Regions from separate parts of the Actinomadura miaoliensis genome, predicted to be linked through region 2. Evidence: riboswitches for the same ligand, from Rfam matches in the RefSeq annotation. Region 2 holds a riboswitch; the other holds the start of a gene.
What was found. Region 2 has a riboswitch for cobalamin ahead of ABD811_RS06010 (ribonucleoside-diphosphate reductase subunit alpha). Riboswitches for the same ligand answer to the same signal wherever they lie in the genome.

Region 1 (4,438 bases), on a different contig from region 2:
ACTGGAACACCCCGATCGGCCAGCCCTGGTTCCAGGCCCGCAGCGCCAGCCCGAACGCGGCGGTCGACTTGCCCTTGCCGGGCCCGGTGTGCACGATCACCAGCGGCCGGTTGCGGCGCTGCCGCGTCGTCAGCCCGTCGTCGGGCACCTGCTCCGGCTTCCCCTGCGGCATGCCTAGGCTCCCCTTCTCCAGGCGCTGCGGTCGGGCGCCGTCCTGGCGCCCCGGACGACTCCGGCCAGGGACCCGGCGGCCAGGTGCTCCAGCCGGACGACCTCCGCGCCCAGCCGCCCGCCCAGCTCGGCCGCCAGCCCCAGGCGCACCGGCCCCGACTCGCAGTCGACCACGACGGAGGCCACGTCGCCGAGCCGGGCCGCGGCGGCGGCCGGATCGGGGCCGTGGGTGGCGCGGCCGTCGGTCACCACGACCAGCAGCGGACGCCGGGACGGATCGCGCAGCCGCTCGACGCGCAGCACCTCGGCGGCGCGCAGCAGCCCGGCGGTCAGCGGTGTGCGGCCGCCGGTGGGCAGCCGCTCCAGGCGGCGCGCCCCCGCCTCGACCGACGAGGTGGGCGGCAGCACCAGCGTGGCGTCCCGTCCCCGGAAGGTGATCAGGCCCACCTTGTCGCGGCGCTGGTAGGCGTCCAGCAGCAGGCTGAGCACCGCGCCCTTCACCGCGCGCATCCGCTGCCGCGCGGCCATCGACCCGCTGGCGTCGACGACGAACAGCACGAGGTTGCCCTCGCGTCCGTCCCGCACCGCCTCGCGCAGATCCTCGGCCGCGACGACCAGGCCGGGCCCGGTACGGCCGCGGGCGCGCTGGTACGGGGCGGCGGCGCGCAGCGTGGCGGTCAGATGCAGGCCGCGCGAGCCGGGACGGGCGCCGGAGACGCGGCCGTGCGGGCTGCGCGCCTTCGAGCGGCGGCCGGGCGCGCCGGTGCCGGTGCCCGGGACGGTGAACAGGCGCGGCCTGTAGGCGGCGTCGGCGGGCGCGGGCTCGTCCTCGCGCCGCGGACCGGCGCCACCCGAACCGCCCGCACCCGAACCGCCGTCGGCGCCGCCCGCCTCCGGGGTCTCCGGCGACGGTGCATCGGGGGACGTGTCGGGGGACGTGTCGGGCAGCCCGCCACCGCCGGGGCCTCCGGGCGGGGGCGGGCCGTCGCCGTCGGGGGGCTCGGGGGGCCGGTCGTCGTGCTCGTCGAGCACCTCGTCCAGCTTGCGCGTGTCGAGGCCGGGGGCGTCGAACGGGTCGCGGCGGCGCCGGTGCGGCAGGGCCAGCCGCGCCGCCGTGCGCACGTCCTCGGTGCTCACCGCGGTACGGCCGTGCCAGGCGGCCAGCGCGATCGCGGCCCGCGCGGTCACCAGGTCGGCGCGCAGCCCGTCCACCTCGAACGCGGCGCACACGGCCGTGATCTGGCGCAGCGCCGCGTCGGTCAGCTCCACCCCGGGCAGCCGGTCGCGCGCGGCGGCGATCCGGGCGGCCAGCGCGGCCTCCTCGTCGGCCCACGCGGCGGCGAAGGCGGCCGGGGACTCCTCGAAGCGCAGCCGGCGCCGCACCACCTCGGCGCGCTCGTCCGGGTCGCGGGTGGCGGCGACCTCGACGGTGAGCCCGAAGCGGTCCAGCAGCTGCGGGCGCAGCTCGCCCTCTTCCGGGTTCATGGTGCCGACCAGCAGGAACCGCGCCGCGTGCCGCACCGACACGCCCTCGCGCTCGACGTACGACTCGCCCATCGCGGCGGCGTCCAGCAACAGGTCGACCAGGTGGTCGTGCAGCAGGTTCACCTCGTCGACGTACAGCACCCCGCGGTGCGCGGCGGCGAGCAGGCCCGGCTCGAACGCCTTCACGCCCTCGGTGAGCGCCCGTTCGATGTCGAGCGAGCCGGTGAGCCGGTCCTCGGACGCGCCGACGGGCAGCTCCACCAGGCGGGCGGGCCGTCGCCGCGCGTCGTGCCCGGTGTGCGGGCCGTCGGGGCAGCCGGGGTCGGGGGCGTCGGGGTCGCAGGAGAACCGGCAGCCGTCCACCACCCGCACCGGCGGCAGCAACCCGGCGAGCGCCCGCACGATCGTCGACTTGGCGGTGCCCTTCTCGCCGCGCACCAGCACCCCGCCCACACCCGGCGACACCGCGTTGACCAGCAGCGCGAGCTTGAGATCGGTCATCCCGACGACGGCGGAGAAGGGGTAGCGGTGAGTGTGGGGGGTGCGGGGGGTCGTCCCCCCATCGGCGGCCGGGCGGCTCATCGGCCCATCAGACGGGGCATGCCTCATCATCCTTCCCCTCGGGTGTCCACGCCCGTGGCGGTCAGCTGCGACGGCCGGAGTCTCCTGGCTCCCGGATCGACGTTCCGGCACCGGTCCCGGTCAGGGACGGCACCGCTCCCCCGGCCTTCCAGCGTCGCCGCCGTGGCCTTGCGCGGGGGGAGAACTCCCCGGTCACAGTTGCGGGCACAGCCCCGGATTCACACCGGGTTCCTCCGCGTCCGTCGACTGCACAGCATGACATACCACCCGGAACCACCCAAGCGGCGACCACGTGAAATGCCCAACGTCCGGTCGCGGGACGGCCGGGGCGTCAGGGGGCCGGGGCGTCAGGCGACACGGGTGGGCACGACGAACCACACCGCCTTGCCCGGCACGGGCGTCCCCAGACGCGACAGCGTGTGCAGCAGCCCCCAGCGGCCCTGCGACATCTCGGCGACGATGCTCAGGCCCCGGCCGCAGTCACCGGACGTCCACGAATAGCCGGGCAGCCGGGCGTCGACGAAGGCGTCGAACACCGCGCAGCGGACCTCCGCGGGGGGCCGCGCGTCGTCATCGACCGCCAGCCACAATTCATGCGGGCCGTAATCGGCGGCGTGCTGGTAGGCGTTGGTGGCCAGCTCGCTCACCATCAGCTTGGCGTCGGCGATCGGGTCGCGGGGCACCCCCAGCTCGGCGAGCGCGTCGGCCAGCAGCGTCCTGGCATGGCGGGCGCACGCCGGGCCGCGCGGCAGGGACCAGGCCCAGCCCGCGCGGATGCCGGGCTCCTCGGTCGGCACCGCGCGCGGCGGCGAGGTGTCATGGATGAGTTCTGACGAGCTGTGCACGGGCCCTCCCCGCGATCGAAAGGTCTCGGCCGACTACGCGGTCATCAATCGTCCCGTTACTGTGGGTCCCCCTGTGGTTACACTTCCATGAGCCTCGCGTGAGAATCTCATTTGCGCAACACCGTTGGCGAGATTGCCCTTACCGGCTTCGGCAATCGCGTTGAGAGGTGCCGACCGAAACGACAGACTCTGCCCTCATGACATATCGGCCGACCGTACGAGGTCGTCGCCTGGCCCGGGAACTGCGCCGGCTGCGCGAGGAACTGGGCCTGACGTTGCAGGACGTGGCGGACCGGCTCGACTGGTCCCGGGCCACGGTGTCGCGGGTGGAGACGGGGCAGACCCGGCCGAAGGTCGGCGACGTCGCCCGGATGCTGGAGTTGTACGGGGTGCCCAGCCCCGACCGGGACGCCCTGATGACGCTGGCGCGCGAGGCGGGCCAGCGCGGCTGGTGGACCGCTTACGCCGACGTTTTCGCCGGAAGTTACGTCGCGCTCGAGGACGAGGCGTCCGACATCCGCACCTGGGACCCGCAGCTGGTGCACGGGCTGCTGCAGACCGAGGAGTACGCCCGCGCGGTGATCACCGCCGGGCGGATGCTGCCCGGGTCCACGGAGATCGAACGCCGCATCGTCGCGCGCAAGGTACGGCAAAAGTTGCTCGAACGGCCGAACGCGCCGCTGCTGCACGTGGTGCTGGACGAGGCGGTGCTGCACCGGCCGATCGGCGGGGCTCCGGTGATGAACGCCCAGCTCAGGGCACTGGCCGTGATGGCGGAACGACCCCGCGTGACGGTGCAGGTGCTGCCGTACGGCGCGGGCGAGCACGCGGGGCTCGACGGGCGGTTCACGATCCTTTCCTTTCCGGACCCGGCAGACCCCGATATCGCCTACGTCGAAGGCACCATGGGTGACGTTTACGTCGAAAGCGCAGAGGAAACAGGCGTACACAGGCGTCGCTTCGATCGCATCGTCGAGGCGGCGTTGTCCCCCGAGGATTCCGCGCACCTCATCGTCGAGGCAGCAGGGAGCAGCCCGTGAACAACCTGCAACGCGATCTCGCCCGCGCCCAGTGGCGCACGTCCTCATACAGCGGTAGCGGAGACCAGTGCGTCGAAGTGGCGGCGCTGCCGGACGGTCTGTGTGCGGTCCGCGACTCCAAGGACCCGTCCGGCCCAGCGCTGATCCTGTCCGCGGAGGGCTGGCGGGCCCTGCTCGGCACCGCACGCACCGCATAGTCCGCCCGGCGCGTCCGCCCGCCCTCCCTGCCCGGGTTCGCTGACGCGCCGCCGACCGGGGCCGTGGCCGCGAGGCCGCGGCCCCGATCCGTCTCCGCAGCCGCCTTCCCCACCAACT
Region 2 (4,438 bases):
CGTCCCATTCGGAGGTCTTGCGGGGCGCGGCCGGGAAGTGGTCGGGGTGCAGCACGCCGCGCGCCGCGCGCGTCCGGTCGAACGCCGGGTGGGCGCCCAGTTCCTCGGCCAGGTCCGCGGAGGTGTTGTAGGCGGCCAGCGCGATCTCCTCGGCGATGGCGGTGGACAGCTCCAGCGCCTCGGGCGAGTCGAACGGCAGCCGCAGCGTGAAGAACACGTCCGCCAGGCCCATCACGCCCAGCCCGACCGGACGCCACTCGGTGTTGGTCGCGGCCGCCTCCGGGGTGGGGTAGTAACCGCGGTCGATGGTCCGGTCCAGGAACCGGACGGCCACGCGCACGGTCTCGCGCAGCCGGGCGAAGTCGAAGCCGTCCGGGGTGACGTGGCGGGCCAGGTTCACCGAACCCAGGTTGCAGACGGCGGTCTCGGTGTCACTGGTCACCTGGAGGATCTCGGTGCACAGGTTCGACAGGTGCACCACGTTGCCGGGCTCGGCCGTCTGGTTGCAGGTCCGATTGGCCGGGTCCTTGAAGACCATCCAGCCGTTGCCGGTCTCGGCGAGCGTGCGCATCATGCGGCCGTACAGGCGGCGCGCCGGGACCTGCCGCACGTAACGGCCCTCGGCCTCGGCCCGGCGGTAGGCGGCGTCGAAGTCCTCGCCCCACAGGTCGGTGAGCTCGGGCACCTCCTTGGGGTCGAACAGCGACCAGTCGGCGTCGGCCTCCACCCGCCGCATGAACTCGTCGGGGATCCAGTTGGCCAGGTTCAGGTTGTGGGTGCGGCGCTGGTCCTCACCGGTGTTGTCGCGCAGCTCCAGGAACTCCTCGACGTCGGCGTGCCACGGCTCCAGGTACACGCAGGCCGCGCCCTTGCGGCGGCCGCCCTGGTTGACCGCCGCGACCGAGGCGTCCAGCGTCCGCAGCCACGGGACGATGCCGTTGGAGGTCCCATTGGTCCCGCGGATCAGCGACCCGCGGGAACGGATCCGCGACCAGGAGATCCCGATGCCGCCGGCGTACTTCGACAGCCGCGCGACCTGCCCGTACCGCTCGTAGATCGACTCCAGCTCGTCGCGGGGGGAGTCGAGCAGGAAGCACGACGACAGCTGCGGCCGGCGCGCGCCGGAGTTGAACAGCGTGGGCGAGGACGGCAGGTACTCCAGCCGCGACATCAGCCCGTACAGCCGGCCTGCCTCGGCGACGGTGTCGGCCAGCCCGCACGCCACGCGCATCAGGAAGTGCTGCGGGCGTTCGATGACCTTGCGCGTGTGCGGGTGACGCAGCAGGTAGCGGTCGTAGACCGTCCTCAGTCCGAAGTACTCGAACCGGTCGTCGGCGGTTTCGTCGACGAGCGCGTCCAGCTCGGCGGCGTGCGCGGCGACGAACGCCGCGATCGCGTCGTTGAGCAGGCCCTGCGCGTGCGCGAGACGCACCGAGGAGCTGAACGTGCCGACGCCCTCCCCGGCGGCCTCGTCCCGGATCAGCTCGGCGAGCAGCGCGGCCGCGACCCGGGACTGGCCGGGATCGGCGCCGACCCGCGCGGCGGCCTCCCGGACCGCCAGTTCGCGGTCGTCGACGGTGGCGGAAACAGTCATCTGCTCTCCCTCGGGCGACGCCCTTCGGGCACGCCGGAAGGAGGGCACGACGAACGCGCCCGCCCACCGGCGTTCCCTCGAGGCTCGTGGACCACTTACGGTCGCGGGCAGGTCTTCGGACTCGGGGGCACCCACCACGGACCTACCGGCCGTCGCTTCCCAGGCCGTGCGGCCCAGTGCTCTGTGACGGCTTTCGTTCCCCTTCACCGCTGCGGGGCAGTCCCGGATTCGCACCGGGTTCCCTCTCGCGCCACCCCGTGAGGGGCGGACCCGCAACACCTGGAACTCTACATCTAGTGGCAGGAGTGAATGCAACCTCTAGATGTTGTGGGAGTGTCGCCAGAGACGGCGCGACGGAACGTCCGCGACCCGCGACGCTGCGGCGCCGACCGCCCAGCCGCATGCTCGGGCCGGCGCGGCGGCAGCAGCCCGTGGCCGTCACCAGGTCGGGCAGGCGCGGCGCGGCCCACCGGGCGCCCGAACCGCGGCGCGTCAGCGCGCCCTGGCGACCGTCAGCAGCGCGGCGGCGTCTTCGACGGCTTCCAGGCCGTGCCGGGCGGGCGGCACGATCAGCAGGTCCCCGGTCATGCCCTCCCATGTGGTGTCACCGCTGTGCAGCCGCACCCGACCGCGCAGCACCAGCACCGTCGCCTCACCCGGGTTCTCGTGCTCGGCCAGCGAAGCGCCGGCGCGCAGTGCGATGAGGGTCTGACGCAGGGTGTGCTCGTGGCCGCCGTAGACGGTCTCGGCACTGCGGCCCGCCGGTGACGCCGCCGCGCGTTCCATGTGCTCGCGCACCCGGGCGTCAAGGGAAATCTTCTGCATGAGGTTGCCCTGCCGTTTCCGTGTCAGTAGCGGACGCCGATGCGGCGCCGACGGCGCCCGGCTCGGTGCGATGCGCTGCAACGCGGCTGCGCTAGGAGATGTAGGGCCGCCACAGATACCACAGGGAGGTCGGGGCACTCGGGCCGACGGGCCGACGACGGAGTCGTGCAGGGGGTCGTCAGGAGCCGGCCTCGTCGGTGCGGGCGCCGGCGAGGACGGCGTCCAGCAGCCCCGGATAGCGGGCGTCCAGGTCTTCCCGGCGCAGGGTCAGCAGGTTCTCCCGGCCTGAGGGCTCCTGGATGATCACGCCGCCCTCGCGGAGCACGCGCCAGTGGTGGGTCATCGTCGACTTGGCCGTGATGCCCAGCTCGGCCAGCACGCTGCCGCAGTTGTGCTCACCGCCGCCGTCCAGCACACGGACGGCGGCCAGCCGCACCGGGTGGCCCAGTGCCGACAGCACCGCGTCGATGCGGATCTGGTCGCGGTCCGGATGACGGTACCTCATTGTCCCATCGTACGTTGATAGTCGAACAATCGCCCGGATTCCCTTGCCTCACCATACGAATGTACGTAATTATTCGTACGGTCGTACTCGTCGGCGGGCTCGTCCGCCGGCCCGTTTCCCTCCAGACCCCGAAGGGTGTCCTCTGGCATGTCCGCTGTTCCGAGGCCGGCCGCAGGCCGGCGACTGGGCTGGATCCTGACCCTGCTGGCGCTCGCGCAAGTGGTCTACTCGCTGGACCTCAACATCGTGTTCGTCGCGCTCCCCGAGATCGGCGCGGAGCTGGGCTTCCCCGGCCAGACCCAGCAGTTGGTGGTCAGCGCCTACGTGGTGTTCGCCGGCGGGTTCCTCCTGTTCGGCGGCCGTGCGGCCGACCTGCTGGGCCGCCGCCGCGTCTTCGTGTTCGCCCTTGCCCTCTATGCCGTCTCGTCGCTGGCCGGCGGCCTCGCGCCGTCACCCGCCACGATCGTCGTGGCGCGGGCGGTGCAGGGGATCGGCGGCGCCCTGCTGCTGCCGTCCACCCTGTCACTGATCAACACGTTGTTCGCCGAGGGGCCGCAGCGCAACCGGGCGCTGGCGGTCTGGGGTGGCGCGGGTGCGAGCGGCCTGACCATCGGGGCGCTGCTCGGCGGTGTGCTGACCGAGCACTTCGGCTGGCCCGCCGTCTTCTACGTCAACGTGCCGCTGGCCGCTCTCGTGGCGCTGGCCGCGTTGGCGGTGATCCCGCCCGACCCGGCCGGCAGGCAGCGGCGGCGGTTCGACCTGCCCGGCTCGCTGACCGTCACCGCGGGTGCCACGCTGCTGGTGTTCGCCCTGGTCCAGGGGCCCGAGCAGGGCTGGACGAGTCCGCTGGTGATCGGCGCGTTCGTGCTGGCCGCCGGGCTGCTGGCGGCGTTCGCGGCCATCGAGGGGCGCAGCGCCGATCCGCTCATGCCGTTCCGGCTGTTCCGCAACCGCAGCCTGACCGGCGGCATGATCATCACGTTCATCTACATGGCGACATTCGGCGTGCTGCCCTACTTCCTGACCGTGCTCATGCAGAGCGTGCACGGCTACAGCGCGCTGCAGACCGGACTGGCCTTCCTGGTCCCCTCACTGGCGATCGCCACCGGCACACAACTCGGCGAGCGGCTGACCACCCGGATCGGCCTGCGCACGACACTGCTGATCGGCTTCGCGATCGGGGTCGTCGGCACGGCCGGCATGGCGATCGGCTTCGACACCGATGCCGGCTACGGACGGCTGGTGCCCGGGCTCATCGTCTCCGGCGTCGGCCAGGGCATCGTCTGGACGGCGATGTGGATCGCCGCCGCGACCGGCACCGCCGCCCACGAGCAGGGCGTCGCCAACGGCATCGCCTCCACCGCCCTCAACATCGGCAACGCCATCGGTCTGGCGGTGTTCACCGCGCTCGCCGACATCGGCACCGAGGGCAAGACCGGCGAGGCACTGCGCTCGGCCACCGCCCACGGCGAGTTCGTCGTGGTCCTGCTGACCGCGGCCGGAATGGTTCTGGG

Region 1: another riboswitch for cobalamin. It lies ahead of ABD811_RS26065 (putative cobaltochelatase); the one in region 2 lies ahead of ABD811_RS06010 (ribonucleoside-diphosphate reductase subunit alpha).

What each region holds. Positions count from the first base shown of each region.
Region 1 is NZ_BAAAZG010000039.1:128,605-133,042, forward strand. It holds gene cobO (cob(I)yrinic acid a,c-diamide adenosyltransferase) at 1-172, opposite strand, end outside; gene ABD811_RS26065 (putative cobaltochelatase) at 175-2,157, opposite strand; cobalamin riboswitch at 2,317-2,471, opposite strand; gene ABD811_RS26070 (ATP-binding protein) at 2,586-3,083, opposite strand; gene ABD811_RS26075 (helix-turn-helix domain-containing protein) at 3,251-4,123, shown strand; gene ABD811_RS26080 (DUF397 domain-containing protein) at 4,120-4,320, shown strand.
Region 2 is NZ_BAAAZG010000002.1:330,137-334,574, forward strand. It holds gene ABD811_RS06010 (ribonucleoside-diphosphate reductase subunit alpha) at 1-1,594, opposite strand, end outside; cobalamin riboswitch at 1,684-1,883, opposite strand; gene ABD811_RS06015 (cupin domain-containing protein) at 2,087-2,419, opposite strand; gene ABD811_RS06020 (ArsR/SmtB family transcription factor) at 2,598-2,924, opposite strand; gene ABD811_RS06025 (MFS transporter) at 3,072-4,438, shown strand, end outside.